Regions from separate parts of the Streptomyces sp. NPDC033131 genome, predicted to be linked through region 2. Evidence: riboswitches for the same ligand, from Rfam matches in the RefSeq annotation. Region 2 holds a riboswitch; each other region holds the start of a gene.
The links. A riboswitch is a leader RNA that binds a small molecule or an ion and turns the genes downstream of it on or off. The one in region 2 is predicted to bind cyclic di-AMP.
Positions count from the first base shown of each region.

Region 1: it holds a riboswitch for cyclic di-AMP, as region 2 does, so the genes downstream of both, ACZ5XS_RS28465 (M23 family metallopeptidase) here and ACZ5XS_RS16545 (M23 family metallopeptidase) in region 2, are expected to answer to the same signal.
Region 3: it holds a riboswitch for cyclic di-AMP, as region 2 does, so the genes downstream of both, ACZ5XS_RS40335 (LysM peptidoglycan-binding domain-containing protein) here and ACZ5XS_RS16545 (M23 family metallopeptidase) in region 2, are expected to answer to the same signal.
Region 4: it holds a riboswitch for cyclic di-AMP, as region 2 does, so the genes downstream of both, ACZ5XS_RS00395 (C40 family peptidase) here and ACZ5XS_RS16545 (M23 family metallopeptidase) in region 2, are expected to answer to the same signal.

Region 1 covers NZ_JBVIPA010000025.1:114,728-122,268, reverse strand. Annotated here, with positions in the region: gene ACZ5XS_RS28480 (bifunctional acetate--CoA ligase family protein/GNAT family N-acetyltransferase) at 1-1,350, opposite strand, end outside; gene ACZ5XS_RS28475 (HPr family phosphocarrier protein) at 1,528-1,809, shown strand; gene ACZ5XS_RS28470 (GntR family transcriptional regulator) at 1,936-2,631, opposite strand; gene ACZ5XS_RS28465 (M23 family metallopeptidase) at 2,866-3,651, opposite strand; cyclic di-AMP (ydaO/yuaA leader) riboswitch at 3,665-3,831, opposite strand; gene ACZ5XS_RS28460 (M16 family metallopeptidase) at 4,047-5,435, opposite strand; gene ACZ5XS_RS28455 (M16 family metallopeptidase) at 5,432-6,781, opposite strand; gene ACZ5XS_RS28450 (DNA gyrase/topoisomerase IV subunit A) at 7,169-7,541, shown strand, end outside.
Region 2 covers NZ_JBVIPA010000011.1:82,114-89,654, reverse strand. Annotated here, with positions in the region: gene ACZ5XS_RS16570 (aspartate aminotransferase family protein) at 1-1,129, shown strand, start outside; gene ACZ5XS_RS16565 (helix-turn-helix domain-containing protein) at 1,205-1,849, shown strand; gene ACZ5XS_RS16560 (DUF6126 family protein) at 1,846-1,968, shown strand; gene ACZ5XS_RS16555 (tyrosine-protein phosphatase) at 1,973-2,770, opposite strand; gene ACZ5XS_RS16550 (alpha-galactosidase) at 2,952-5,024, shown strand; cyclic di-AMP (ydaO/yuaA leader) riboswitch at 5,332-5,491, shown strand; gene ACZ5XS_RS16545 (M23 family metallopeptidase) at 5,494-6,507, shown strand; gene ACZ5XS_RS16540 (DUF6250 domain-containing protein) at 6,781-7,497, shown strand.
Region 3 covers NZ_JBVIPA010000054.1:17,651-25,191, forward strand. Annotated here, with positions in the region: gene ACZ5XS_RS40310 (ABC transporter substrate-binding protein) at 1-310, shown strand, start outside; gene ACZ5XS_RS40315 (carbohydrate ABC transporter permease) at 307-1,308, shown strand; gene ACZ5XS_RS40320 (carbohydrate ABC transporter permease) at 1,305-2,174, shown strand; gene ACZ5XS_RS40325 (LacI family DNA-binding transcriptional regulator) at 2,210-3,238, shown strand; gene ACZ5XS_RS40330 (HAD family hydrolase) at 3,342-4,154, shown strand; gene ACZ5XS_RS40335 (LysM peptidoglycan-binding domain-containing protein) at 4,158-4,898, opposite strand; cyclic di-AMP (ydaO/yuaA leader) riboswitch at 4,904-5,066, opposite strand; gene ACZ5XS_RS40340 (CocE/NonD family hydrolase) at 5,348-7,396, opposite strand.
Region 4 covers NZ_JBVIPA010000001.1:92,292-99,832, reverse strand. Annotated here, with positions in the region: gene ACZ5XS_RS00415 (cobalamin B12-binding domain-containing protein) at 1-168, opposite strand, end outside; gene ACZ5XS_RS00410 (esterase/lipase family protein) at 699-1,583, shown strand; gene ACZ5XS_RS00405 (M23 family metallopeptidase) at 1,922-3,445, shown strand; gene pcrA (DNA helicase PcrA) at 3,513-5,999, opposite strand; cyclic di-AMP (ydaO/yuaA leader) riboswitch at 6,377-6,530, shown strand; gene ACZ5XS_RS00395 (C40 family peptidase) at 6,539-7,541, shown strand, end outside.

The DNA.
Region 1 (7,541 bases), on a different contig from region 2:
CAGCGGCTTCGCGGCCGCCGTACGCCGTGCGAGGCGCGTGAACTTGCGCGGGTTGCCGATGGACTCCAGGTACATCAACGCCACGTCGGTGTCGGGGTCGTCGTACCAGTACTGAAGGACGTCGTTGCCGGAGACGTCCGCCCGGTTGCCGGACGACACGAACGTCGACACGCCGGTGACCCCGGTGACCCCGCCCCCGCGCCGGTGCAGTCGGGACAGCAGGGCGATGCCGATCGCGCCGGACTGGGAGAACAGCCCGATCCGGCCCGGCCGGGGCATCCGGGGAGCCAGCGAGGCGTTCAGTCGTACGTCCGCCGACGTGTTGATGATGCCGAAGGCGTTCGGTCCGATGATCCGCATGCCGTACGCGCGCGCGTGCCGGACGAGTTCACGCTGCCGCTCGCGCCCCTCGGGCCCGCTCTCGGCGTACCCGGCCGAGAGCACGACCAGCCCCTGCACACCGTGCGTGCCGCACTCCTCGACGACTTCTGGGACGTGCTCCGCGGGAACGGCGACGACCACGAGGTCGACCGGCCCGTCGATATCCCGAACCGACCGGTGGGCGGGCACCCCTGCGAGTTCCTTCTGCCCTTCGGGCAGTGCCTTGTTCACGGCGTGCAGCCGGCCGGTGAACCCGGCGTCCCTGAGGTTGTCGAGGACGCTGCGGCCCACGCCGCCGGGCGTACGGCCGACGCCGACCACGGCGACGGACCCGGGCATGAGCAGCCGCTGCACGGACCGCCCCTCGGCGCGCTGTTCGCGCGCGTACTGCACGGCGAGCGAGCGGTCCGTCGGCTCCAGGTCGAACTCCAGGCGGACGACGCCGTCCTCGAAGCTGCGCTTCTGGGTGTATCCGGCGTCCCGGAACACCTTGATCATCTTGGTGTTGGCGGGCAGCACCTCGGCGGCGAAGCGGCGGATGCCCCGCTCGCGTGCGACGGCCCCGATGTGTTCGAGGAGGGCGGAGGCGACTCCGCGCCCCTGGTGCGCGTCCTGGACCAGGAAGGCGACCTCGGCCTCGTCGGCCGGGGCCGAGGCGGGCATGCCCCCGGCGCCGATGCGGTCGTAGCGTACGGTGGCGATGAACTCGCCGCCGATGGTGGCCGCGAGTCCCACCCGGTCCACAAAGTCGTGGTGCGTGAAGCGGTGGACGTCCTTGGCGGACAGACGAGGGTAGGGCGCGAAGAAGCGGTAGTACTTCGACTCGTCCGACACCTGCTCGTAGAAGCTGACGAGGCGATCGGCATCATCGACGGTGATGGGCCGGATGCGCGCGGTCCCGCCGTCGCGCAGCACCACGTCGGCTTCCCAGTGGGCGGGGTACTCGTGCCGGTCCGACGAGGTCTGCATGGGCCCCAGAGTACGGCTCGCGTACGACAACGGCGCGAGGCAGTCTGTGGAGGACGTCAGCCGGACCGAGGCCGCGGTCCGACGACACACCGGGGCGGGACGAAGGACCGCTCCGGGCATGCTTCACGATGTGGGAAACTGGTCTAGACAACCTGATACACCGAAGGGCAGCATCACATGGCTGAGCGCCGCGTCAACGTCGGCTGGGCCGAGGGTCTCCACGCCCGCCCCGCTTCCATCTTCGTCCGGGCCGCCACGGCCGCAGGTATCCCGGTGACGATCTCCAAGGCCGACGGCAACCCCGTCAACGCGGCCTCCATGCTGGCCGTCCTCGGTCTGGGCGCCCAGGGCGGCGAGGAGATCGTCCTCGCCTCCGACGCCGAGGGCGCGGACGTGGCCCTCGACCGTCTGGCGAAGCTGGTCTCCGAGGGGCTCGAGGAGCTTCCCGAGACCGTCTGAGCATCCGATTAAAGGGTACGGCGAAGGGCTCGTCCGAATTATCGGGCGAGCCCTTCGCATTTCCCGTTGACGGGCAGCAGAAATAATCCCCCGCGAATTATCTGCTCTTTGTATACGGTGCTCGTGTTAATGCCGCAGGCCCGTCATGTTTACGGGATGTTGCGAGTTCCTCACACGGTCCGGCCGCTCTGCGCCGCCGGCGAATCGCAGCCGGTGCGCCGTCGTCGCGCGCTCCGTGTGCAGCGCCGTGAGCGCCCGCGCACGTTCGCTGTCGCCGCGCGCCACCGCGTCCACGATCGCGCCGTGCTCCGCCCACGACTCGACGGGGTTGGCCGGCGCCTCCACCGCGTACATCCAGGCGATCTTGTGACGCAGCTGGGTCAGCATCGAGGTCATCGCGGCGCTGCCGGAAGCCTGTGCGAGCGTCTCGTGGAACCAGCTCCCGAGAGAGCGCAGATCCTCGCTGTTGCCCCGCCTGGCCCGCTCCTGGCCCAGCCGCACCAGCCCGCGCAGCACCTTGAGATGGGCCTCGGTGCGCCGCTGGGCGGCCCGCGAGGCGCCGAGCGGCTCCAGGAGCATGCGCATCTCCAGCAGGTCGGCACCCTCCTGCTCGGTGGGTTCCGCGACGCACGCGCCCGCGTGCCGCCGGGTCACCACGAAGCCCTCCGCCTCCAGCGTGCGCAGGGCCTCCCGTACGGGGACGCGCGAGACGCCGTAGCGGCGCGCGAGCAGTTCCTCGGTGAGCCGGCTGCCGCGCTCGTAGACACCCGCGACGATGTCGTCCCGGATCGCCGTGCATACCGAGTGCGCCGGAATACGCATGACCGACCTCCGCTTTAATCCCCGTGAAACGTCGACGATTGACGTGTGTTCAGCGACTCTATTGCAATCAGCGGGAATTTCCGATGGCGGGCCGGAATCCATGGATATTTTTTGGACAGACGGGCGTCCGATACACCGAAAGCCCCGGCTCGGTGAACCGGGGCTTCGGGACGCGGAGCCGTGGTCGTCAGACGATCACGGGCGCGGGCGTCGGACGATCACGCCGTGCGGGCGTCAGACGTTCACACCGTGCGAGCGGAGGTAGGCGACGGGGTCCATGTCCGAGCCGTACTCCGGGGTCGTGCGGGCCTCGAAGTGCAGGTGCGGCCCGGTGACGTTGCCGGTGGCGCCCGAGAGGCCTATCTGCTGGCCCGGGGTGACCGACTGACCGACGGAGACGGCGAGGGACGACAGGTGACCGTACTGGGTGTAGGTGCCGTCGTTCATCTTGATCACGACGTTGTTGCCGTACGACCCGCCCCAGCCCGCCTCGACGACCGTGCCGGAGCCGACCGCGTGGACGGAGGTGCCGCTCGCGGCATGGAAGTCGACGCCGGTGTGGCTGCCGGAGGACCAGACGCCACCGCCGGCCTTGTAGCCGGTCGAGATGTACGAGCCGGAGATCGGGGAGACGTAGGAGTTGAGGCGCTTGCGCTCGGCCTCGCGGGCGGCACGCTCCTCGACCTCGCGCGCCTGCTTGGCCTCGGCGAGGGCCTGCTTGGCAGCGGCGGCCGCCTTCGTGCGCGCGGCCTCCTCGGCCTGCCGCTGCGCCTCCGCCTCTTCGGCGGCCTGCTTCTGGGCGGCCGCCTGGGCGTCGATCTGGTCGGCGACCGAGTCGCCGATGGTGATGACGGGGGTGAGACCGGTCTTCTCTACGGCCGGTTCGGCGGCGAGCGCGGGGGCGGCCAGGGTGCCGATGACGCCGGTGGTGGCGAGGGCCGCGACGCCGGCGGCACGGGCGGTGGTGCGCTTCATCCGACTGGGACGCCGGTGCTTCCCGGTGGCGCAGGTGAACGCCATGTGGTGGCTGGTCCTTTCCTTCCTTCTCGCCTACCGGGTTAGCTGACGGGTTCGGAGCAGGAAGGTCTCCTACGGACCCCCTCGCGATACGCGCGGGCGTCCGATTCACCCCAGGGACTTATGGTTTGGGTCCCCGGCTCCCCTGGCTCGCGCCATGCGGGGACTCGGCGATGACTGTCCGGTGCCGCGGCTGCGGCGCACTGCCTGACGAACAGCCCGCATGACGCTAAACGCGGCAACTTTCAATCCCCAAACGGATCACGGCTTTTGTAGCGCATGCCACAGGGCAGACAGGCAACCTCTCCCTCAATTCGGACATGCGGGGACCCTGGCGACTCTTCAGTCACCAGGGCCCCTGGCCGCGCGCGTGCGCCGCCTCCACTGCGCGCGGGCGGCTACTCCGCGGACACGACGGTGACCTCGCCGATGCCGAGGGCCTGCACGGGCTCCTTGATCTGCGCCGCGTCCCCGACGAGGACGGTCACCAGCCGGTCGACCGGGAAGGCGCTCACGGCCGCCGCGGTGGCCTCGACGGTGCCCGTCGCGGCGAGCTGCTGGTACAGCGTCGCCTGGAAGTCGTCCGGCAGGTGCTGCTCGACCTGGTCGGCCAGCGTGCTCGCCACCGCCGCCGCCGTCTCGTACTTCAGCGGGGCCACCCCGACGAGGTTCTGCACGGCGACGTCGCGCTCGGCGTCGGTGAGCCCCTCGGCGGCGAGGGTGCGCAGCACCGTCCACAGGTCCTCGAGGGCGGGTCCGGTGTTCGGAGTGTCGACGGAGCCGCTGATGGCGAGCATCGCGGCACCCGTACCGTCCGGAGCGGAGCGCATGACCTGCCCGAACGCCCGCACACCGTAGGTGTAGCCCTTCTCCTCGCGCAGGACGCGGTCCAGGCGGGAGGTGAGGGTGCCGCCCAGGCAGTACGTGCCGAGCACCTGGGCGGGCCACACGCGGTCGTGCCGGTCGGGTCCGATACGGCCGATGAGCAGCTGCGTCTGGACGGCGCCGGGGCGGTCCACGATGACGACCCGGCCGGCGTCGTCGGCGGTCACCGGCGGCACGGGGCGGGGCTCGGCTGAGGAGCCGGTCCAGGAGCCGAGGGTGTCACCGAGCAGCGCGTCGAGGTCGATTCCGGTGAGGTCGCCGACGACCACGACGGTGGCGGTGGCGGGGCGGACGTGCTTCTCGTAGAAGCCGCGCACGGCCGCGGAGTCGATGTTCTCGACGGTCTCCTCGGTGCCCTGGCGCGGGCGCGACATGCGCGAGGTCGCCGGGAAGAGCTCCTTGGAGAGCTCCTTGGCGGCCCGCCGGGACGGGTTGGCCAGCTCGTGCGGGATCTCGTCGAGGCGGTTGCGCACCAGCCGCTCGACCTCGCTGTCCGCGAACGCGGGCGCCCTGAGGGCGTCGGAGAGCAGGCCCAGCGCCTTCTCCAGACGCGAGACCGGGACTTCGAGGGAGAGCCGTACGCCGGGATGGTCGGCGTGCGCGTCGAGGGTTGCGCCGCAGCGCTCCAGCTCGGCGGCGAAGTCCTCGGCGGAGTGCTTGTCGGTGCCCTCCGAGAAGGCCCGCGCCATGATCGTGGCGACGCCGTCCAGGCCGGCCGGTTCGGCGTCCAGGGGCGCGTCCAGGATCACCTCGACGGCGACGACCTGCTGGCCGGGGCGGTGGCAGCGCAGCACCGTCAGGCCGTTGTCGAGCGTCCCGCGCCGGGGCTCCGGGAAGGCCCAGGGCTTGGCGTCGCCCGCCTGGGGCTGGGGGTGGAATTCCATCGTGGCGAGCTCGGTCACCGGGCCGCCTCCTCGTTCTCGTCCTGGTCGGCGGGGGCTTCGGTGGCGATCGGCTCGTAGACGAGCACGGCGCGGTTGTCGGGGCGCAGGCGTGCCTTGGCGGTCTCCTGGACCTCTTCCGCCGTCACGTCCAGCACGCGCTGTACGGCGGTCAGGGCGAGCTGCGGGTCGCCGAACAGGACGGCGTAGCGGCACAGTTCGTCGGCGCGGCCCGCGACGGTGCCGAGCCGGTCCAGCCACTCGCGCTCCAACTGGGCCTGGGCGCGCTCCATCTCCTCGGCCGTGGGGCCCTCCTCGGCGAACCGGGCGAGCTCCTCGTCGATGGCGGCCTCGATGACCGGCACCTCGACGTCACCGGAGGTCTTCACGTCCAGCCAGCCCAGGGAGGGCGCCCCGGCCAGCCGCAGCAGGCCGAAGCCGGCCGCCACCGCGGTGCGGTCACGTCGTACGAGCCGGTTGTAGATGCGCGACGACTCGCCTCCGCCGAGGACGGTGAGCGCCAGGTCGGCCGCGTCGCACGCGCGTGTGCCGTCCTCCGGGAGCCGGTAGGCGGCCATCAACGCGCGCGCGGGAACCTCCTCCTCCACGACCTCACGCAGCTCGCCGCCCATGACGTCGGGCAGCGAGCCGTCGCGGGGCACGGGCTTGCCGTCGTGCGGTGCGATGGACCCGAAGTACTTCTCGATCCAGGCGAGCGTCTGCTCCGGGTCGATGTCGCCGACGACCGACAGGACGGCGTTGCCCGGCGCGTAGTACGTGCGGAAGAACGCGCGCGCGTCCTCCAGGGTGGCCGCGTCCAGGTCGGCCATCGAGCCGATCGGGGTGTGGTGGTAGGGGTGGCCCTCCGGGTAGGCGAGGGCGGTCAGCTTCTCGAACGCCGTGCCGTAGGGAACGTTGTCGTAGCGCTGCCGGCGCTCGTTCTTGACGACGTCCCGCTGGTTCTCCATCGACTCGTCGTCGAGGGCGGCCAGCAGGGAGCCCATGCGGTCGGCCTCCAGCCAGAGGGCGAGCTCCAGCTGGTGGGTGGGCATGGTCTCGAAGTAGTTGGTGCGCTCGAAGCTGGTGGTGCCGTTGAGCGAGCCGCCGGCGCCCTGGACCAGCTCGAAGTGGCCGTTGCCCTTGACCTGGCCGGATCCCTGGAACATGAGGTGCTCGAAAAGGTGAGCAAGGCCGGTACGACCCTTGACTTCATGGCGCGAGCCGACGTCGTACCAGAGGCACACCGCCGCGACCGGGGTCAGATGGTCCTCCGAGAGCACCACGCGCAGCCCGTTGGCCAGGCGGTGCTCGGTCGCTGTCAGGCCGCCGGAGCCTGCCTGTGCTGTGGCCGTGTGACCCATGGGCATGTACGTCCCTTCCATCGCGGTCGCGGTCGCTGAAACCGCGGTTTTCCTGCCGGTCCTGCCACTGTATGCAAGCGTGCGGACGGTCCGCGAAGTTCCCGGACGACGTACGCCGTCAGCGAGATCGCGTAGCCTGCGGGCAATCGCGGTCAGACGCCCGCCCATCCCGGGCCGGGCGGCCGACGGTGGGCCCCGGCCCGCACTGTCAGTGCCGCGGTCCACAATGGTCGCGTCAGATCCCGTTCACGCTTCAGCAAGAGTGAGCCGAAGGGACGCGTCGATGTCGAGAGGTCGAGCGCGCACAGGCCCGCAGGGCTGAGCACACTCGGGCCCTCGACACCGACCTCAGCGCCCCCAGGCGAACACCAGAAACAGGAGGAGCCGGCAGCGATGGCCCGCCGCAGCACGAAGACCCCGCCGCCCGACGACTCGTACGAGGAGAAGATCCTCGACATCGACGTCGTCGACGAGATGCAGGGCTCCTTCCTCGAGTACGCGTACTCGGTCATCTACTCCCGCGCCCTGCCGGACGCCCGTGACGGCCTCAAGCCGGTGCACCGCCGCATCGTCTACCAGATGAACGAGATGGGCCTGCGCCCGGAGCGCGGCTATGTGAAGTGCGCCCGTGTCGTCGGCGAGGTCATGGGCAAGCTGCACCCGCACGGTGACGCGTCGATCTACGACGCCCTCGTGCGCATGGCCCAGCCCTTCTCGATGCGCGTCCCGCTGGTCGACGGCCACGGCAACTTCGGATCGCTGGGCA
Region 2 (7,541 bases):
CGACGCCCAGCTCGCCGACCTCACCCGCTTCGACTGCCAGCCGCTGCCCGGGCTGCTGGCCGAGAAGCTGCTCGCGCACAGTCCGCACCTGGACCGGGTGTTCTTCGGCAACAGCGGTACCGAGGCGGTCGAGGGCGCGCTGAAGTTCGCCCGCTACGCCACCGGCAAGCCGCGGATCCTGTACTGCGACCACGCCTTCCACGGCCTGACCACCGGGGCCCTGTCCGTCAACGGCGAGGACGGGTTCCGGGACGGCTTCGCCCCGCTGCTGCCCGACACGGCCCTGCCGCTCGGCGATCTCGACGCCCTGGCCAGGGAGTTGCAGAAGGGCGACGTGGCCGCCCTCGTCGTCGAGCCCATCCAGGGCAAGGGCGTGCACGAGGCCCCGCCCGGCTACCTCCGCGCCGCCCAGGAGCTGCTGCACCGGCACAAGGCGCTGCTGATCCTGGACGAGGTGCAGACCGGCCTCGGCCGGACCGGTGACTTCTACGCCTACCAGCACGAGGACGGGGTCGAACCCGATCTGGTGTGCGTGGCCAAGGCGCTCTCCGGCGGCTATGTGCCGGTCGGCGCCACCCTCGGGAAGGACTGGATCTTCAAGAAGGTCTACTCCTCGATGGACCGGGTGCTGGTCCACTCGGCGAGCTTCGGCTCCAACGCACAGGCCATGGCGGCGGGGCTCGCCGTGCTCTCCGTCATGGAGAACGAGCAGGTCGTGGCGAACGCCCGGGCGACGGGGGAGCAGCTGAAGTCCCGGCTGACGGCGCTGGTCGACAAGTACGAGCTGCTCGCCGACGTCCGCGGCCGGGGCCTGATGATCGGCATCGAGTTCGGCCGCCCCAAGTCGCTGAAGCTGCGCAGCCGTTGGGCCATGCTGCAGGCCGCCCGCAAGGGGCTGTTCGCGCAGATGGTGGTGGTGCCGCTGCTGCAGCGCCACCGGATCCTCACCCAGGTGTCCGGCGACCACCTGGAGGTGATCAAGCTGATCCCGCCGCTGGTCATCGGCGAACGGGAGGTCGACCGGTTCGTCGAGGCCTTCACGGACGTGATGGACGACGCGCACAGCGGTGGCGGTCTGATGTGGGACTTCGGCAAGACGCTGATCAAACAGGCGGTCGCCAACCGGTGAGGGGCGCTCTGGGAGTCTTTTGCCTCTGAGGCAATAAGTTTGCCACAGAGGCAAGGTTCCGGCTGAATGGAGCGCATGAGCTCTCTCGAGTCCGAGCCCGCCACCGAGGCACCCGGGCCGCCCGGCCCCGCGGCCGAGGCGGTCCCTCTGGTGGCACCGCAGTTGCGTGCCCTGCGCCGACGGGCCTCCCTCACCCTGGAGGCGGCGGCCCGCGCCGCCGGGCTGTCGCCCGCCCACCTCTCCCGGCTGGAGACCGGCCAGCGCCAGCCCTCGCTGCCGATGCTGCTGGGCCTCGCCCGTATCTACGGTACGACGGTCTCGGAACTGCTCGGCGAGACGGTCGCCGACCGGGACGCCGTCGTGCGCGCCGCCGACATGGAGCCGACCGCGGCGGGCGGCTGGACCTACTGGCCGGCCGGCGCACCCGGCCGTGGCATGCAGGCCCTGCGGGTCCGCGTGCCCTACGGCTCCCAGGGCGACATCGTGCGCGTGCACCCCGGCGAGGAGTGGCTGTACGTGCTCGAGGGGCGGCTGCGGCTGCGCCTCGGTGACACCACGCACCTGCTCGCGGCGGGCGACAGCGCGCACTTCGACTCGCTGACACCGCACCGCATCGTCGCCGAGGACCGCGGCGGCGTGGAGCTCCTGTTCGTCCACACCCTGCTGCAGAGCCCCACGGCCGCGCTGTGCCTGGGCCCCGTCATCGGAGACATGCCATGAGCAACATGGAGGAGAAGTTCCCCCGCGCCCTGTGGGTGCGCCTGATCATCTACCTGGCGGTGGGGCACCTGTTCGCGGCCTTCATCTACCTGCTGTTCGCCCTGGGGGCCAAGCAGTGAGCGGTCAGTCGAGCAGCCGCTCCCGCAGCCGCTCCCGGATCTCGGGCGTGACCCCGAGCCCCTGCTCCAGGTATGGCTCGACGCCGCCCCAGGTCTCCTCGATGGTGTCGAAGGCCGTCGCCAGATACTCGGCACGCGCGTCGAACAGAGGGCTGAGCAGTTCCATGACCTCGGGGGAGTAGGCCGAGGCGGCGCTGCTGCTGCGGCGCACCTTGTAGCGGCGGTGCCTGGCGTTCGACTTCAGGTAGTCGGCGACGATCGCCTCCCGCTCCACACCCAGGGCGAGCAGCGTCACCGCTATCGACAGCCCGGCGCGGTCCTTGCCCGCAGCGCAGTGCATCAGCACCGGGACGCCGTCCTCGGCGAGCGAACGCAGCACCCGGGAGTGCTCGCCCGTGCGCTCCTTGATGAGCATCCGGTACGACGCGATCATCCGCTGCGCGCCCCTGTCGTCGGAGAGCAGCTCGCGCAGCTGGTCGAGGTCGCCGTCGCGAACCATCTTCCAGAACTCCGCGCCGTCCGCCGGGTCGCTCAGCGGAAGGTTCACATTGCGCACGCCCGGCAGCTCGACGTCGGGACCCTCGAACTTCTGGTCCGCGGCATTGCGGAAGTCGAAGATCGTGTGCAGCCCCAGGGATGCAAGGAACGCGGAGTCCTCCTCGGTCGCGTGCGCGAGGTGACCGCTGCGGAACAGCACGCCGTGCCTGACGCGCCGTCCGTCCACCGTCGGCAGCCCGCCCACGTCCCGGAAGTTGCGCACTGCTGCCAGCTGCGGTTCTGTCGACGGGACCTGCTGCGTCACGAAAGCTCCTCCCACTCCGTCCCGCCGACGCGGCTCGGCGACGGGCACCCACTCGACGATACGACATGGGTTCCTGAGGCAATGAGTTGTCCACAGGCGTTGCACCGAGGGCGCACGGACCTTGATGATGTTGCTGCTTGAGCGCACCTGTTCGGGCCTGTTCGAATCTGTGAGGGACTGCATGCTGGAGATCGCCGAGAACGGCCGCACATGGCTCCTGTCCGGGCCGACCAGCAGTTACGCCGTCCACCTCACGGCCGACGACGAGCTCCTGCACCTGCACTGGGGACCACGGATCGCCCTCGCCGACGCCGAGGCGCTCGCCGTACGTCCACTGCCGGACTACTGGCCCTTCGAGTCCCCGCTCGACGGCCGCGAGGAGTACCCCGTCGAGGGCGGCCCCCGCTTCGTCCGGCCCGCCCTGTCGGTGCGCACGGAGGAGGGGCGCGGCACCGAGTGGTCCTTCGAGGCGTACGAGCGTGCCGAGGAGGACGAGCTGCGGCTGCGGTTCCGCGACGGCGGGCTGGCGATCACGCTGCATTACCGGATGCGCCACGACGTCGTCGAGCGCTGGGTGACCCTGGACAACGACGGGCCGGCCCGGGAGCTCCTGCGCGCCGACTCCGCAGTGTGGACCCTGCCCGACCGCGACGGCTGGCGCCTGTCCCAGCTGCACGGCCGCTGGGCCGCGGAGTCCCGGCTCGTACGCTCCCCCCTGACCTACGGTGAGAAGGTCATCGGCAGCCGCCGTGGCCACACCGGACACCAGCACCTGCCCTGGGTGGCGCTCGACACCGACGCGACCGAGGAGCGCGGCGAGGTCTACGGCTGCGCCCTCGGCTGGTCCGGGTCCTGGCGGATCGCCGTGGCCCAACTCCCGGACGCGCGTGTGCAGATCACCGGCGGGGCCGGATACGACGACTCCGGCCTGCTGCGGCTGGCGGCGGGGGAGTCCTTCACGACGCCCGTCTTCGCCGGCCTGTTCAGCGACGGCGGCTTCGGCGGGGCGAGCCGCGCCTGGCACGCCTACCAGCGCGCGTATGTGATCCCGGACGCGGACCAGGACCGGCCGGTGCTGTTCAACTCCTGGGAGGCCACGGAGTTCGACATCTCCGAGGAGCAGCAGGGAGTGCTGGCGCGGCGGGCCGCGGCGATGGGCGTCGAGCTGTTCGTCGTCGACGACGGCTGGTTCGGGGCCCGCACCAGCGACCGCGCCGGGCTCGGCGACTGGCAGCCCAACCCCGACCGCTTCCCCGGCGGTCTCAAGCCGCTCGGCGACTACGTCCACGCCCTCGGTATGCAGTTCGGCATCTGGGTCGAGCCGGAGATGGTCAACCCGGACAGCGAGCTGTACCGGGCCCACCCGGACTGGGTGCAGTACCAGCCGGGACGAAAGCGGACGGAACTGCGCAATCAACTCGTCCTGAACCTCGCGCGCGAGGACGTCCAGGAATACCTCTGGGGGCAGCTCCACGAGCTCCTCTCCAGTGCCCCGATCGACTACGTGAAGTGGGACTTCAACCGCTGCTTCACCGACGCGGGCTGGCCCGGCGAGCCCGATCCGCAGCGCCTGTGGGTCGACCACGTGCACGCGCTGTACCGCCTGTTGGACCGGCTGCGGGCCGCCCACCCGGGCGTCGCCTTCGAGTCCTGCTCGGGCGGCGGCGGCCGCATCGACCTCGGTGTGATGAGCCGTACGGACCAGGTGTGGACCTCGGACAACACCGACCCGCTCGACCGGCTCGCCATCCAGCACGGCTTCAGCCAGATCCACCCCGCCCGGGTCATGGCCGCCTGGGTCACCGACAGCCCCAACACCCAGCTCAACGGCCGGGTCAGCTCGTTGCGTTTCCGCTTCGTGAGTGCCATGGCCGGGGTGCTCGGTGTCGGCGGAGACCTCGCCGAGTGGACCGAGGAGGAGCTCGCCGAGGCCCGTGACTGGGTGGATCTCTACAAGGAGATCCGCCCGCTCGTGCAGCGCGGCGACCTCCACCGGCTGCGGCCCCCGGAGGGCGGGCTGAGTGCGGTGCAGTACGTGCTGGGCGACGAGGCCGTCGTCCTGGCCTGGCTCCAGGCCCAGCGCCACGGCGAGCCCGTACCGGCGCTGCGCCTGCGAGGCCTCGACCCGTCGGCATCGTATGAATGCCGCGAAACGGGCGAAGTTCACCGAGGAGCCGTACTGCTGCATCACGGACTGCGGACAGGGCTGCGCGGTGACCTCGATGCGATGGTTCTCCGCCTCCGTCGCATCTAGGGCTTTCTGCCCGAATTGGCGCCTTCATTCCAACTCCATCTGGAATTAAGGCGCCTGGGGAGGCCGCACGTGAGGAGCGTCATATTCGTGACCGTGCGTCGCCCGTCATGTTCACGTAATCAACATGGTTCACAAGGGTGTTTGGTCAAAAGGCCAGTCCCCATTGCACTCAGTGTGACGGGGAATTCTCTCGGGTGACCAACAGAAACGCATTCAAACGCAACCACTTACTTGTCCCTTTGCGTCTTGGTCGCTTACGTTCACCTCCGATCCGGACGGACGCCCAATCCTGCCGCCGCCCGGAGCCCGCACACAATCACCCGTACACGGCAGGAGCGGGGGACCCACAGGTAGAACCGCCTGTTCCGGTCTCCGGAACGGCTAGGGGTTAAGTCGTACTTCGGTACGGCCGGGCATCTCCAGTCCGCACCCGACAGCTCACCTCGCAGGCGCCGGAGAGGAATTCGCCATGCCCGCGAAGGGTAAGCACCGCCGACCGAAGTCCCAGCGCTTCACTCGCTCCATCGCCGCCGCCGGAACGGGCGGCGCCGCACTTGCCCTCCCGCTTCTCGGGGCCACCGGCGCACACGCCGCCACTGCGCAGTCCGTCTCGGAAAAGGCCGTTGAGTCGTCCGTTCCGGCCACCGTGACAAAGGTGGCCGAAAAGGCGGCGGCCGAAAAGAAGGCCTCTGCGCAGACCGCGGGCACGAAGACGTACTCCGTGCAGACCGGTGACTATCTCGCGAAGATCGCGGACGAGCAGGATGTCAGCGGTGGCTGGAAGAAGCTCTACGCCGACAACCGTGAGGCCGTCGGCGACGATCCGTCGCTGATCCACCCCGGTCTGAAGCTCGCGATCGGCAAGAAGGCCACGACGAGCACGCCCAAGTCGACGGATCCCTCGGGCTCTTCGTCCTCTTCGTCGAAGTCCTCGAAGTCCTCGAAGTCCTCGAAGTCGTCGACTTCGGCTTCGTCGTCCGATTCGTCGGATTCGACCGCGTCGTCGAAGTCCTCTTCCTCCTCGGCGAAGACCGAGTCGGCCGCCCAGAGCGCCGACACCGCCGCCGCCCCCAGCGGCTTCAGCACCCCGGTGAGCGGTGCCGGCGTCGGCACCGCCTACCGCACGGCGGGCAGCATGTGGTCCAGCGGCTACCACACCGGCGTCGACTTCGTCGTCCCGACCGGCACCTCTTTGAAGGCGGTCGGCGCGGGCACCGTCGTCTCCGCGGGCTGGGGCGGCGCGTACGGCAACCAGGTCGTCGTCAGGCTCGCCGACGGCTACTACGCCCAGTACGCCCACCTGTCCTCGCTCTCCGTCTCCAGCGGCCAGTCGGTGACCGCCGGCCAGCAGCTCGGCCTCTCCGGCGCGACCGGCAACGTGACCGGCCCGCACCTGCACTTCGAGATCCGCACCACGCCGGACTACGGCTCGGACGTGGACCCGGTCGCCTACCTCCGCTCGAAGGGTGTCGCCGTCGGCTGACGCTCTTCTTCCGGCGCCCTGAGGGTGCCCCGCACGCCACCGAAGGCCGGACCCCGATCCCCGGGTCCGGCCTTCGGTGTGTCCGGCCTTCGGCGTGTCCGCCCTTCCTTGCCTTCCTTGCTCATGATCACTTCGTTGCGGTCTTGTGGCAGGGGTGCCCGGAGCGTCGACAGTGAGGGGAGTGAGAGGACACAGTGAACTCCGCAGCGGTGCAAGCGCTTTCTCCGTCTGTGCCGAAGTCCTCGATCACCCTCCCGGAAGGAGCAGCCTCCCGTGACGACCACGCGAAGAGCCTTCGGAGCTCTCACCGCGGGCGCCGCCCTGGCGGCCCTCGCCCCCGCGACCGACGCGAGCGCCACGCCTCGTCAACGCCGGCTGATCGCCCACGACGACTTCCGCCGCGGGCTCGGCCAGTGGGCGGTGGAACTCGAGAAGGGCGGCACCGTCACCGCCGCCCGCGGGATCCTGGAGGTCGACGTGCCCGCCGGCGCGACGGTCTGGTTCACGAAGCGGCTCGAAGGGCCGTACGTCCTGGAGTACACCGCCACGCCGGTGTCGGCGGGCGGGGTCAACGACCGGGTCTCCGACCTCAACAACTTCTGGAACGCCGTCGACGTCCGTTCCCCCGACGACCTCTTCGCCGTCCGGCGGGGCGGGGCGCTCGCGGAGTACGACTTCCTCAAGACGTACTACGCCGGCTACGGAGCCAACACCAACACCACGACCAGGCTGCGCCGCTACGTCGGAGAGGCGGGCGTCCGGCCGCTCGTGTTCGACTACTCCGAGCCGCTGCTCGTGCCCAACGAGCCGAACCGGGTCCGGATCGTCTCCGACGGTTCGCGCGTGAGGTGGTGGAACAACGGGCGGCTCGTCTTCGACTACAGCGATCCGGAGCCCTACACGAGCGGGCACTTCGCCTTCCGGACCACCTGGAGCCATTTCCGGATCAGCGGGTTCCGGGTATGGCGGTTGCCCACGCAACAGCGGTGAGAGCAGGGCTATTCCTGCTTTGACCAATCCTTGAAGAGTGGCTT
Region 3 (7,541 bases), on a different contig from region 2:
GGCCGCCCTGGTCAAGGAGGTCGGCATCTACCCGGCGGCCACGAGTGGCCAGTCCGGCGACGTGCTCACCACGCCCGCCTTCTTCCCGAACCAGAAGGACTTCTACACCACGGCCGCGGAGATAGCCGCCACCACGGCCACCGCCGCCTGGGGCCCGAACGTGCAGACCGCCTACACCGCCTTCAACGACGGCTTCGGCAAGGCCACCAAGGCGAAGAAGGAGGCCCAGTTCACCTCTGCCCTCAGCACCATGCAGTCGAAGACCTTCGACGACATGAAGAAGCAGGGCTTCGAGGTGACCGAGGCATGACCAGCGCTCCGCTCAAGGGCTCCGACCGCATCACGGTCGGGCCCTTGGCGGACGGCACCGGCACCGCCAAGTCCGTCCGCCCCAGCCGCCCCCGCCGCCGTGGCCGCGGCCGCAGCGCTCCGTACTGGTTCCTGACGCCGACCCTGGTCCTGTTCGCCGCCTTCACCGTCGTCCCCATCGGGTACGCGATCTGGCTCAGCCTCCACAAGGTCCGGGTCAAGGGCATCGGGCTGGGCAAGGGCGCCCGCGAACAGGTCTGGAACGGCTTCGGCAACTACACCGAAGTGTTCCAGGACTCCGAGTTCGGCCACAGCGTGCTGCGCGCCTTCGGCTACGGCCTCATCGTCATCCCGACGATGCTCGGGCTGGCGCTGCTCTTCGCGCTGATGCTCGACACCCCGAAGGTGCGCAGCGCGCCCTTCGCACGGCTGATGATCTTCCTGCCGTACGCGGTGCCCGGCATCATCGCCGCCCTCATGTGGGGCTTCCTGTACCTCCCGGCCGTCAGCCCCTTCTACTACCTGCTGGACAAGTTCGGCCTGCCGCAGCCGGACCTGTTCGACGGCGGCAACCTGTACCTCTCCTTCGCGAACATCGCGGTCTGGGGCGGCACCGGCTTCAACATGATCGTCATCTACACCGCGCTCCGGGCGATCCCGCCGGACATCTACGAGGCCGCGCGCATCGACGGCGCGTCCGACCTCAAGATCGCACTCAGGATCAAGATCCCGATCGTCATGCCCTCCCTGGTGCTGACCTTCTTCTTCTCGGTGATCGCCACCCTCCAGGTCTTCACCGAGCCCATGGCGCTCAAGCCGCTGACCAACAGCCTCCCCTCCACCTGGAGTCCGCTGATGGCCATCTACGACAGCGCCTTCCTGAAGTCCGACATCTACGGTGCCTCCGCCACGGCGGTGGTCCTGGCCCTGGCCACCTACCTCATCTCCTTCACCCTGCTGCGCGTCTCCGACCGCTACACCCGGGAGGACCGGGCATGACCCCCCTCACCCTCACCGCCGGCAAGCCCCGCGGAGCGCGGCGCACGGCCTGGGTCCCCACCCTCGTGCTGATCCTCGGCGCGCTGTACTGCCTGGTCCCCATCGCCTGGGTGGTGATGGCGGCGACCAAGGACCGGTCGGAGCTGTTCTCCACCTTCACCTTCGCGCCCGGCACCGGCTTCTTCGACAACCTGAGCGAGCTGACCGCCTACCGGGACGGCATCTACTGGACGTGGATGGGCAACTCCGCCCTTTACGCGGGCTTCGGCGCCCTGCTGTCCGCCGCGGTCTCCGCCGGCGGCGGCTACGCGCTGGGCCGGTTCGCCTTCCGGGGGCGGGAGGTCATCTTCAAGCTGATCCTGGCCGGCGTCCTGGTGCCCAGCATCGTGCTGACCGTCCCGCAGTACCTGCTGCTGTCGAAGCTGGGCATGGCCGACTCGTACTGGTCGATGCTGCTGCCGTCCATCCTCTCCCCGTACGGCGTCTACCTGGTCCGCATCTACGCGGCCGCCGCGGTGCCCGCCGAACTCCTCGAGGCCGCCCGCATGGACGGCGCGAGCGAGTGGCGGATCTTCTCGCGGATCGCCGTACCGATGATGATGCCGGGCCTGATCACGGTGTTCCTCTTCCAGTTCGTCGCCATCTGGAACAACTTCCTGCTTCCGTACGTGATGCTGGCCGACGACACCAAGTTCCCGCTCACCCTCGGGCTCTACACCCTGCTCGCCCAGGGCGCCTCGCAGCCCGCCCTCTACACCCTGGTCATCACCGGATGCCTGCTGGCGATCATCCCGCTGATCGCGCTCTTCCTGGTGATCCAGCGGTTCTGGTCCCTGGACCTGCTGAGCGGCTCGGTCAAGGCCTGAGGCATCCGCCGACCCCACCGTCACGAACGAGGAACATGACCACCAGCGCCAACGGACGCCGCCGACCGCCCACCATCCACGACGTGGCGCGGGAGGCCGGCGTGTCGCGGGGCACCGTCTCCCGCTTCCTGAACGGCGGCCACTACGTCTCCCCGGCCGCCCGCCGGGCGGTCGAGTCCGCCATCAGGAAGACCGGGTACGTGGTCAACCGGCATGCGCGCAGCCTCAGTACGGGACGTTCGGACTCGGTGGCCTACCTCCTGACCGAGCCGCAGGAGAAGTTCTTCGAGGACCCCAACTTCAACGTGCTGCTGCGCGGTTGCACCGAGCACCTCGCCCGGCACGACATCCCGCTGCTGCTGATGCTCGCCGCGACCGACGACGACCGCCGCCGTGTGACCCGCTACATCACCTCGGGCCACGTCGACGGCGTCCTGCTGGTCTCCAGTCACAGCGGGGACCCGGTGGCCGCCGAACTGCGCGCCGCCGGAATGCCGTTGGTGGCCTGCGGCAAGCCGATGGGTCTCGGCTCCCGGGTGAGCTACGTGGCGGCCGACGACCGCGACGGGGCCCGGGAGATGGTCCGTCACCTCCTCGGCAGCGGCCGCCGCCGCATCGGCATGATCACCGGCCCGCTGGACACCCCCGGCGGCACGGACCGGCTGGCGGGCTACCGCGAGGTGCTCGCCGAGGCGGGGCTGCCCTACGACCCGGCGCTGGTGACCGAGGGCGACTACCGCCGCACCGGTGGCGAGCAGGCGGCCCACCGGCTGCTCGCCCAGGCCCCCGACCTGGACGCGGTGTTCGTCGCCTCCGACCTCATGGCCCAGGGAGTCGTCAACGCACTGCAGCAGAGCGGCCGTTCGGTCCCCGATGACATCGCTGTCGGCGGCTTCGACGACTCTCCCGCGGCGACCGCCATCACCCCCGCCCTCACCACCGTCCGTCAGCCCTTCGAGCGCATCAGCGCCGAGATGGTCCGCATGCTGCTCGCGCAGATCGCGGGGGAGGACACGTCGGGAGTGATACTGCCCACGGAACTGGTGGTACGGGACTCCGCGTGAGCGCGCCAACTGCCGTAACCGGAGCAGGCGTCAACGCATGTGAAGGCTGTAGCCGTCCGGTTCGCGTCGAGTCGCCGGGGCGTTCCATCCGTATTCTCTGATCATGGCCGCACCCACCGCATATTCACTCATCGCCACCGACCTGGACGGAACGCTGCTCCGAGGCGACGACACCCTCTCCGACCGGTCGCTCGCCGCGCTCGCGCGGGTGGCGGCGGCCGGGGCCCGGCATCTGGTGGTGACCGGCCGCCCGGCGCCCAGAGTGCGGCCGCTCCTCGACGACCTGGGCAGCGAGGGGCTCGCGGTGTGCGGGCAGGGCGCGCAGGTGTACGACGCCGGCGCGGACCGTCTGCTGTGGTCGGTCACCCTGGACCGGGAGCTGGCCGAGACCGCGCTCGGCAAGATCGAGGCCGAGATCGGCCAGGTGTACGCGGCCGTCGACCAGGACGGCGTGGACGGGCTGACCCTCATCGAGCCGGGCTATCTGATGCCCCACCCGACCCTGCCCGCGGTACGGGTCGGGCGGCGCGACGACCTGTGGAGCGCGCCCATCAGCAAGGTGCTGCTGCGCCATCCCGATCTGTCCGACGACGAGTTGGCGGCCACGGCCCGCGGAGTGATCGGCTCCCTGGCGACGGTCACCATGTCGGGTCCCGGGACCGTCGAACTCCAGCCATGCGGCATCACCAAGGCGACGGGCCTCGCCCTGGCCGCCGACCATCTGGGCCTCGGGCCCGAACACACCATCGCCTTCGGGGACATGCCCAACGACATCCCCATGTTCGACTGGGCCGCGCACGGCGTCGCCATGGCCAATGCCCACCCCGAACTCCAGTCCGTGGCCGACGAGATCACGTCGTCCAACGAGGACGACGGCGTCGCCGTCGTCCTCGAGAGACTGTTTCCGCTCCGGTAGGGCTCAGTACGCCCCGAAGACGTTGTCGATCGAGCCGTACCGCGCGGCCGCGTAGTTGCAGGCCGCGGTGATGTTCGCGACCGGGTCGTACGGGTCCCACGACGTGCCGTCCACGTGGTAGGCCTGGAAGGTCGGGTCGATGGTCTGGAGCAGGCCCTTGGACGGGGTGCCCGCGGCGGCGTTGGAGTCCCAGTTGTTGATGGCCTGGGGGTTGCCGGACGACTCGCGCATGATGTTGCGGTGAATGCTGTCGTACGAGCCCGGAATTCCCTTCTGCGCCATGATGTCCATCGCTTCGCGGATCCAGCCGTCGAGGTTGTTCGCGTACGTCTTGACGGAAGCCTGGGTGGCCTGGGTGGCCTTGGCCGCGGACTGGGCGGGCTTCTTGGCGGGCGTGCTCGTCTTCTTGGCCGTTCTGACCGTCAGGTCGACACCGGTGTGGATCAGCCGGGGGTTGTCGCCGATGACCTCGCGGTTGTCCTTGTAGAGCTGCTGCCAGCCGCCGGGGGTGTCGTACGTGTCCGCGATGTCGTAGAGCGTGTCGCCCTTGACCGTGGTGTACGTGACGGACTTGACCTGCGCTGCGGCCTGCGCGGCGGCGGGGGCCTTGGCCGGCTGCGCGGCGCTCGCGGTGGTCGCGCTCAGGAGCGGGAGGGCGAGGGCGGCGATGCCTGTGCCGGCTGTGACGACGCCTCGGGTGAACGGGTTGGTGCGGGGGCGGCTGTGCTTGCCTCGTGCGGCCATGGCGCTGTTCCTCTCCGGCGCCTACGAGGTGAGCTGTCGGGTTCGGGCGGGAGCTGCCCGGCCGCGTCGCCGTGAGGCGGCGCGACTTCACCCCTAGCCGTACCGGCGTGAGCCCGGAACGGCGACTTACCTGGTTCCCCCGCTCCTGCCGTGCGGTGATGGTCGATGAGTGTCCTGTTGGGCGGCGGCAGGATTAGGCGTCCGCCCGACAGGCCCGGAACGTATGCGAGAGCACATGTCCGTAACAAGTGGCGGAATCACACATCGACCTGTTGACCTTGGTCTGAGGCATATGGGGCGCTTGATCCTTTGCGGTTGCCAAGACTCAACTGGCGCACCGCGCAAGGCGGAAAGCGGGCCGGTGGCGCCGGGGCCGAAAACGGGCGCGAGTGACCCAACTCACGCGCGTTCGCAAGGGTGTCAAATCGGGCAATGAGCCCAACTCGTAGTCAACCGGCCGTCCGTGGGATCCGCTTCTCCCAGGTCCGGTGGAAGACCACCTCGCCGCCGTCCGTGCACACGACCTCGTTTGAGGTGAAAAAGCCCGTTTCATCACATCCGAGCTCCGACCGGGTACGGACCGCCGTGTCCCAGGCGAGCTCCGGGCGGTGCAACCGGACCGACCAGTCCGAGCGGGCACGGGCCGACAGCGGGTCCGACTCGTTGATCGTGTACGTCTCCAGCGCTTCCTCGGTGCATTCCAGGCCATCGGGATACACGCGGGTGCCGCCGATGGGGGTCCCCCCGCTCGAGCGAAGTCGAGAGTGGGGGAGCGGGTCGACCTCCAGTCGCCACTCACCTTTGGCCACATCGCGGACGACCAGCCGCTCCGGTCGCGGTTCGTCCAGCGTGACCGGGGAATTGACGCCCAGCGGCGCGGAGTGCTCCGGTTCCTCGAAGGTGATGCCGGTGCCCGAGGTGGTGCCGGAGCCGGATTCCCCGGTCCGCACCGGGAGTTCGAGGAAACTGCCCTCCGGGTCCAGTGTGAAGCCCGCCGCCGAGCCGGGCTGCGGCCAGATCCACGGCCAGTACGCGGAGGAGACCGAGAGGCGGATGCGGTGGCCGGCCGGGAAGGCGTGACCGATGCCGTTCAGCTCGAACTCCACGTCCTGAGTGACACCCGGCTCCCAGGGCACCACCTGGTCCCGCCCCTGCCGCGCCGACAGGTTCAGCACGCCGCGGGTGACCAGGGTCGACGAGTCGTCCGGGGCCACGTCACAGACGCGGGCGATCACCTGCCCGCGCGGCACCTCGGAGGTCAGCCTGAGCCGTACCTTCGGCCGCCCCAACACCCAGGTCTCCTCGGCGGCTTCGAACTCGAAGCACACCGACCTGCCGTCCTCCTCGCGCTGGTCGGGCGGCAGGTCGGCGTCGTTCCCGAAGGGGAGGAAACGGCCGGCGTCGATGCCCGTGTGCTGCGGGGAGCGGACCAGGAAAGGGGCGCCCTGAAGGCCGTACGAGATCGTCGTGACGTTGGGGGAGGGCCAGTCCGGCTCGCCGACCCAGCGGCCGGGAAGGGTGTCGTAGACCGTGGCCGGGGGGTGGGAGTCGGTGACGTAGGCGCGCAGGAGAGGTTCCGACATCGCGCCCGTGTCCTTGCCCTTGAGCCAGTGGTCCCACCAGCGCAGGGTCTCCTGAAGGAAGCCGATGGCCGGGCCGGGCGGCAGGCCGCGGTCCGGGTACTGGTGGGACCAGGGGCCGATCAGGCCGCGGACCCGGCCGGCCGGCAGGTGCTCCACGAGGCGCAGGACCGTGTCGCGGTACGGGTCGTGCCAGCCGCCGACCGCGAGGACGGCGGCGTCGATCGCGCCGTAGTCCTCGCAGACGCTGCCGTGGCGCCAGTAACGGTCCCGGGTCTGGTGGTCGAGCCAGGTGTGGATGAGAGGGGCGGTCTCCTCCAGGCGCTTGAGCCACATGTCCCGCCAGCCCTCGCCGACGTACCGCGGGTCCGGCGGGCGGGAGCCGAAGGCCAGCATGGTGGCCGCCCATGCGTGCATGTCCACCGCGAGGACGGAACCTCCCATGTAGTGCACGTCGTTGTCATAGCGGTCGTCGGTGGAGCAGACCGTGACGATCGCCTTGAGCGGCTCGGGAGCGAGGGCCGCGATCTGGAGGGAGTTGAAGCCGCCCCAGGAGATGCCGAACATGCCGACCTTGCCGTCGCACCAGGGCTGCGCCGCCAGCCAGTTGACGACTGCGACCCCGTCGGCCAGTTCCGTCGCCGAGTACTCGTCACCGGGGATGCCCTCGCTGTTGCCGTGTCCGCGCACGTCCACTCGTACGGAGGCGTAACCGTGGCCCGCGTACCAGGGATGGCGTTGCCAGTCGCGGGGCGCGGTCCAGTCGGTCAGACGGTAGGGCAGGTATTCGAGGATCGCGGGTACTGGTTCGTCCGTGAGGGGACGCCACACGCGCGCGTAGAGGAGGGTCCCGTCCGACAGCGGGATGCGGAGGTCCTCGTGGGCCGTCTCGTAGGGGAAGGACGTACGGATGTGCATGAGCGTGACCCCGTGAGTTCAGTGGACCGGGTGCATGGTGCGCCGCGGCCGCGGCGCCGCGGTCATGACCGCCCGACCCGCGGCCACCGCGACGGCGCCGTCGACGCCGAAGTGGGCGGGCTTGGAGACGTCGTCGTAGAGCTTC
Region 4 (7,541 bases), on a different contig from region 2:
CTGGATCGCGGTGTCGACGATCTGCTCCGGGGTCTGGTGGAGCCCGGTGTAGATCACCTCCATGCCGGCGTCACGCAGCGCCCGCGCGATCACCTTGGCCCCGCGATCGTGGCCGTCGAGCCCCGGCTTGGCCACCACCACGCGGATCGGACCGGCTGCCACACCCATCACTGCCTCCATGAAGCGACTACATCCATCCGTACCGACAAGTACCGCACCGGCCGGGAAAGTGAACGAACGTTATCGCCAGCATCTCGCAACGGGCAGTTTCGCGGTGGATACCGAGGGGGAAATCACACGGTGGGACACGTTCGGGAGCCGCAACGAGGTCGTCTCACCGCCGCGCCGCAGGCCGCGCGGCGCGGTGGTGAGACGCTTCGGCGAGGGCACGAAAGGCACGCAGGGCAGGTAAGGCACGACAGCGGGGAGCCTCGTCGCCACACCGGCAGGGACCCCCGTCACGTCATCGGCGCAACATCAGCAACACCAGCACCCCCGGCACCACCCGCAGCAGCCGTATCCGTCGCAGCCCCACCCGCGACGACCCACGCTGCATCGGCGACCCCGGAACCACGCGCCGCGCACCATCCTCACCCCGCGCGCCCCACTCGCGCTCCGTCGGAGACCTCCGCCGCGCCTCCCCTCAAGGGCACACGGGGGACAGAGCCGTCCTCCAGCGTGCCGACAGGAGGTCGGCCATGAAGGTCACCGGGGCAGCACTGCCGTTTCTCCCGCTCTGCCAGCGTCTTCTCCCGGGCAAACTCCCGTGGAATCTGGCGGGCCTGTCCGTGGCACTCCTGAAGGCGACCGCCCTGGAGATGGCGATCCTCGCGGGCCATCTGCTCCTCTATCCCTCCGGCATCGTCCAGGAGCGCCGGTCACCTCTGCCCCAGCTGCCCTCACCGGACGACGCCGGCACTCCCCGGTTGCCCACGGAGGCCAAGCCCCCGGTCGTGCTGATGCACGGCTTCATAGACAACCGCTCGGTCTTCGTCCTGCTGCGCCGCAGCCTCGCCCAGCACGGCAGGCAGCAGATCGAGTCGCTCAACTACTCGCCGTTGACCTGCGACATCCGTACCGCGGCGGAGCTGCTCGGCCGGCACATAGAGGAGATCTGCGAGCGCACGGGCCAGCGCCAGGTGGACATCGTCGGACACAGCCTCGGCGGGCTGATCGCGCGCTACTACGTCCAGCGGCTCGGCGGCGACCTCCGCGTCCGGACGCTGGTGACGCTCGGCACACCGCACTCCGGCACCCGGGTGGCGCGGCTGGCGAACGCGCATCCGATCGTGCGCCAGATGCGCCCCGGCTCGGAGCTGCTCGAGGAGCTGGCCCGCCCCGCGCCCGGCTGCCGTACGCACTTCGTCAGCTTCTGGAGCGACCTCGACCACCTGATGGACCCACTGGAGAGCGCCTGCATCGACCACCCCGACCTGACCGTGCAGAACGTCCGGGTGAGCGGCATCGGGCACCTCGCCCTGCCCGTGCACCCCGCCGTCGCGACGGGGATACGGCAGGTGCTCGACACGGCACGGACGGCAGCCGAGGCCGACCCGCACGCAGGCGGTCTGACAGTGGCGTGACAGCAGCCGGAAATCAGTCCGGGAAACACCCACAGACGACCCTCACACAAGCCGCACACAAGCCACGGACAAGCCACGGACAAGCCGCGACAAGCCACGGACAAAGTCGCGGACGGCCCAACCGAAGCCGATCGAAATCGAACACTCTTCGAACTCAGGGCCAAACTCGCGCCCGCAGTCCCCCGAAACACGGCCGAATGCCCGTTTCCTTCAATCACGAAACCTGACGAAGATTGTCGTGCCCGCATACCGCCGGGTACAGTCACCGCACTGCTCTGCCAGCCCCTGTTGTCGAGGCGAAAGAGAAGTTGGTGAACGACCGTCACCCGTCGGGGATCATGACCACCCCGGCCCCGGCTTCCGAAGCCGCCTCGGCGCACTTCGCGTCGCACGGCACCCAGGAAGCCCAGTACGGCGACTTCACCACGCATGGCAACTACGACGCCACAGGTTTTGACACGGGTTCGGGCACCGGATTCGACACCGCCGGTCAGGCCACCGCCTCCTTCGAGGCCGACCCCCTCTTCGGCTGTCTTCCCGGCGACGGCACCGGCTCGTACGACACGTCGGCGTGGTCGACGGGCAGCCAGCAGACCCCCAACTACGACGTGTACGCGGCCCAGCACCACGCCGCCTATGACACCGGCGCGTACGACACCACCGCCTGGACCGGCGAACACCAGCACCTCTCCGCGATCCCCCCGCAGGCCACGAGCCCCGACGCCAGCGGGCAGTGGGACGCGAGTGCCTGGCTCCAGCCCGACCAGTCCAGCTGCCCGGCCGACCAGACCCAGCACTGGGAATGGGGCACGCAGGCCTTCGACACGGGCGCGTACGACGCCACGCAGTGGAACTCCGACGGCGGCGCCTCCACGGCGGCCCACGAGGAGTACGAGCAGCAGGCGACGGCCACCTTCGAGCAGGTCGCGTACAACGAGTCGTACAACGAGAAGTACGACGAAAACGTTTCGCACGACGGCGAGTCGACCGGCACCGCCACTGGCACCGACGCCACGCCCGCCGCAGCCGACACGCACCTCCTGGACGACCAGGAGGAAGTCACCCCGGCAGCCGCACCGGCCACGGCGCCCGCCCCGTCCTCGCGGGCCGCCGCCCGCGGCGCGTCCCGCTCCCGCCGCCGTACGCCCCCCAAGCGCTCGGCACTGCTGACGGTGGCCGTGCCCTCGGCCTGCGTCATGAGCGTCGCGGGGATCGCCGCCGCGTCGGTCAGCGCGCTGGCCGACGACAGCAGCGACACGTCGACGACCCTGGCGGACGCGACCGCCGTCAAGCCCTCAGCGGCGAACAACAAGCTGGACACCCAGTTGCAGAGCCTGTCCGCAGGCGCCGACGACTTCGCCGACCGGGCCAGCCGTACGCAGGAACGTATCGACCTCAAGGCCCAGCAGCTCGCCGAGAAGAAGAAGGCGGCCGCGGAGGCCGCACGCAAGGAGCGGCTGCGGCCCAAGTACGCGCTGCCGGTGGCACAGCACGGGCTCAGCGCCTACTACGGCCAGTCCGGCATCAACTGGATGTCCGTGCACACCGGGATCGACTTCCCGGTCTCCTACGGCACGACCGTGATGGCCGCCACCGACGGCACCGTGCGGACGCAGTGGAACAGCGCGTACGGCAACATGATGATCGTGACCGAGAAGGACGGCACGGAGACGTGGTACTGCCACCTCTCCAGCTACCGGGTCGCCTCCGGTACGACCGTCAAGGCCGGCGACCCGATCGCGTACTCCGGCAACTCCGGCAACTCGACCGGCCCGCACCTGCACTTCGAGGTACGGCCGGCGGGTGGCTCGGCCATCGACCCGCTGCCGTGGCTGCGCAGCCACGGGATCGACCCGACGTAGGCCCTCGGGGGGCCCGCCACGGGCCACCCCCTCGGACCGACCGCCCACCGCCTCCTGGGCCCGTCTCCTACAGCTTCTCCACCGGTGCGTACCGCAGCAGCAGCCGCTTCGGCTTGGTGTCCCCGAAGTCGATCGTCGCCTCGGCGTTGCCGCCCGTGCCCTTCACACCCACGACCGTGCCGAGCCCGAACTGGTCGTGTGTCACCCGGTCCCCGACCGCCAGCGACACGGTCGGCTTCTCCGAGGTCCGTCGGGTGGCGAAGCCGGACGCGCCCGAGGCCGACGAGCGGGAGCGGGACGACGACAGCGAGGCCGCCACCCCGGACGCCGGACCGGAGGACATCGGCGCCATGGCACCCGTGCGCTTCCAGTCGACGTGCTGTGCCGGGATCTCCTCCAGGAACCGCGAGGGCGGGTTGTACGACGGCTGCCCCCACGCGCTGCGCATCGACGACCGGGTCAGGTACAGCCGTTCCCGTGCGCGCGTGATGCCGACGTACGCCAGGCGCCGCTCCTCCTCCAGCTCCTTCGGCTGACCGAGGGAGCGCATGTGCGGGAAGACGCCGTCCTCCATGCCGGTCAGGAAGACGACCGGGAACTCGAGGCCCTTGGCGGTGTGCAGCGTCATCAGGGTGATGACCCCTGAGCCGTCCTCGTCCTCGTCGGGGATCTGGTCGGAGTCGGCGACGAGCGCGACCCGCTCCAGGAACGCGGAGAGTCCGCCCGGGGCCTCGCCCTGCTCGGACTCCTGCTCGAACTCCAGCGCCACGGCGGCGAGTTCCTGGAGGTTCTCGATGCGGGTCTCGTCCTGCGGGTCGGTGGAGGCCTGCAGTTCGGCGAGGTAGCCGGTGCGTTCGAGCACCGCCTCCAGGACGGTGGCCGGGGCCGCGCCGGACTCGACGATCGTACGGAGGTCCTCCATGAGGGTGTTGAACCGCTTCACGGCGTTCGTGGAGCGCGCGGCCATGCCGTACGCCTCGTCGACCCGCTTGAGCGCCTGCGGGAAGCTGATCTTCTCGCGCTGGGACAGGGCGTCGATCATCGCCTCGGCGCGGTCGCCGATGCCGCGCTTGGGCACGTTCAGGATCCGGCGCAGCGGTACCGAGTCCTCCGGGTTGGCCAGCACCCGCAGGTAGGCGAGGACGTCCCGGACCTCCTTGCGCTCGTAGAAGCGGACGCCGCCGACGACCTTGTAGGGCAGGCCGACGCGGATGAAGATCTCTTCGAAGACACGGGACTGGGCGTTCGTGCGGTAGAAGACGGCGACGTCTCCCGCCTTCGCGTCGCCCGCGTCGGTGAGACGGTCTATCTCGTCGGCGACGAACTGCGCCTCGTCGTGCTCGGTGTCGGCGACGTAGCCGGTGATGCGCGCGCCCGCGCCCGCGTTGGTCCACAGGTTCTTGGGGCGGCGGGACTCGTTGCGCTCGATGACGGCGTTGGCGACGGTGAGGATCGTCTGGGTGGAGCGGTAGTTCTGCTCCAGGAGGATCGTCGTCGCGTCCGGGTAGTCCTCCTCGAACTGGAGGATGTTGCGGATGGTCGCCCCGCGGAAGGCGTAGATCGACTGGTCGGCGTCGCCCACCACGCACAGTTCGGCGGGTTGGAGGTCGTCCTGGCTGGGCGGTACGTCCACCGGGTGCTCGGAGGTGCCGACGAGTTCCCGGACCAGGGCGTACTGGGCGTGGTTGGTGTCCTGGTACTCGTCGACGAGGACGTGCCGGAAGCGGCGGCGATAGTACTCGGCCACGTCCGGGAACGCGCGGAGCAGGTTGACCGTCGTCATGATCAGGTCGTCGAAGTCGAGGGCGTTCGCCTCGCGCAGCCGTGACTGGTACATGGCGTAGGCCTGGGCGAGGGTCTTCTCGAAGCCGTCGGTGGCCTGGGCGGCGAAGTCCTCCTCGTCGATCAGCTCGTTCTTCAGGTTCGAGACCTTGGCGCTGAAGGACTTCGGCGGGAAGCGCTTGGGGTCGAGGTCGAGGTCACGGCAGACGAGCGCCATCAGACGCTTGCTGTCGGCCGCGTCGTAGATCGAGAAGGAGGAGGTGAAGCCGAGCTTCTTGGACTCCCGCCGCAGGATCCGCACACACGCGCTGTGGAAGGTCATGACCCACATCGCGTTCGCGCGCGGGCCGACGAGCTGCTCGACGCGCTCCTTCATCTCGCCCGCGGCCTTGTTGGTGAAGGTGATCGCGAGGATCTGGCCCGGATGCACGTTCCGCTCGCCCAGGAGGTGGGCGATGCGGTGGGTGAGCACCCGGGTCTTGCCGGAGCCGGCGCCGGCCACGATGAGCAACGGGGTGCCCTGGTGCACGACCGCGGCGCGCTGGTTCTCGTTCAGCCCGTCCAGGAGGGCGGCCGCGTCCACCACCGGGCGCGGGGCGCCGTCACGGTAGTACGCGTCCCGGTCCGGCGGCACGTCGAACTTCCCGCCGAACAGATCGTCCGGAACCGGCTCCGGTACGTGATCGTCCTCGGGGGGTGGCGGGTGTTCCTCCTCGTGGGCCCGGGGGGCCTGGAGGTTCGCCAGGAAGCTGTCGTCAAAGAGGCTGCTCATCGCTCTCCGAGTCTAGGGCGCCCCACTGACAGCCCGCCGCCGCCCCGAGAACATCGCCTGATTCGGCGGGCGCCGTGGCAGAAAGGCTCGCAGAGTGGGCGGGACAGGCGACTTACCGTCCGCAAGGGTGTCATTACGGTCCGCGATCAGGGCGGTCGAGCCGATGGGCCACCGATGGATCGCCTGCCGAAATACGCGTATACCGGAGCAGACCACTCCGGATTGATCACGGTATGCGGCAACCTGACCCGAGGTCACGAAAATGTATCGGGCATATCGAACATCAACCTTCACAGGGGCCACACCAGTTGGCTACCGTGCCGGGCAGGCCGTACGACCCCCTCCGGCGAACGTCGCCGGGCCGCGCGGCCTCCGCCGAGTCCGACGCGCCGCCGCGCGCCCGGAGCCGGGGACCCACCGACCTTGGGGTGAATCGGCCCGCGTCCCTCCGGGGAAGGGCCGTAGGGCAAACCTTCCTAACCACCCGCCCGAACCCGACAGCTAACTCGGTAGGCGGAACGTGGAAGGAGTCGCCTCCCTTGGCGTCGCACCGCAAGTCGCGTCCTTCGGGCACGCGCGTAGCAGGTATACGGACCCCCGCCCTTGCCACGGCCGCCCTCACCTCCGTGGCCCTGCTGTCCCAGACGGCCAACGCCGTCCCGTCGGCCGACGACAAACCGAGCCTCGAAGAGGTCGAGAAGAAGGTCGACGACCTGTACCGGCAGGCCGAGTCGGCGACCGACAAGTACAACGCGGCCGAGGAGAAGACCGCCAAGCAGCGCACGCGCGTCGACACTCTCCTCGACGACGTCGCCAAGCGCACGCAGAGCCTCAACGAGGCGCGGGAGGAACTCGGTTCCTTTGCCGCCGCGCAGTACCGCAGCGGCGCCTCCACGCCCGACACGGCGACCTTCCTGCTCGCGGACTCCCCGCAGGACTACTTCGACCAGACCCAGTTGATGGGCCGGCTGACCAATCGCCAGAAGGGCGCGGTCGACGACTACGTCACCGAGCAGTCCGCGACGATGAAGAAGCGCCAGGAGGCCACCGAGAGCCTTCGCACGCTCACCGAGTCGCAGGGCGAACTGAAAACCGCCAAGGCCACCGTCCAGAAGAAGCTCGCCGAAGCCCGGACGCTGCTCTCCCAGCTGACCGCCGAGGAGAAGGCACGGCTCGCGGCGATCGAGCAGAGGAAGCAGCAGGAGGCCGCGGCCAAGGCTGCGGAGCTGGCGCGACAGCAGGCGGCGGAGCAGAAGGCCCGGGAGGAGGCGGCGGCTCAGCAGGAGGCGAACGACAGCTCGTCGAGCTCGTCCCCCTCGACCTCCCCCTCGACGTCCACCGCCACGGACCCGTCGTACGCCACCAAGGCCGCGAAGGCGCTCGCCTTCGCCCGCGCCCAGATCGGCAAGCCGTACGTCTGGGGCGCCACCGGCCCGGAGTCCTACGACTGCTCCGGCCTCACCCAGGCCGCCTGGAAGGCCGCCGGCGTCGACATCCCGCGCGTCACCTACGACCAGGTCAACGCCGGCACGACGGTCTCCC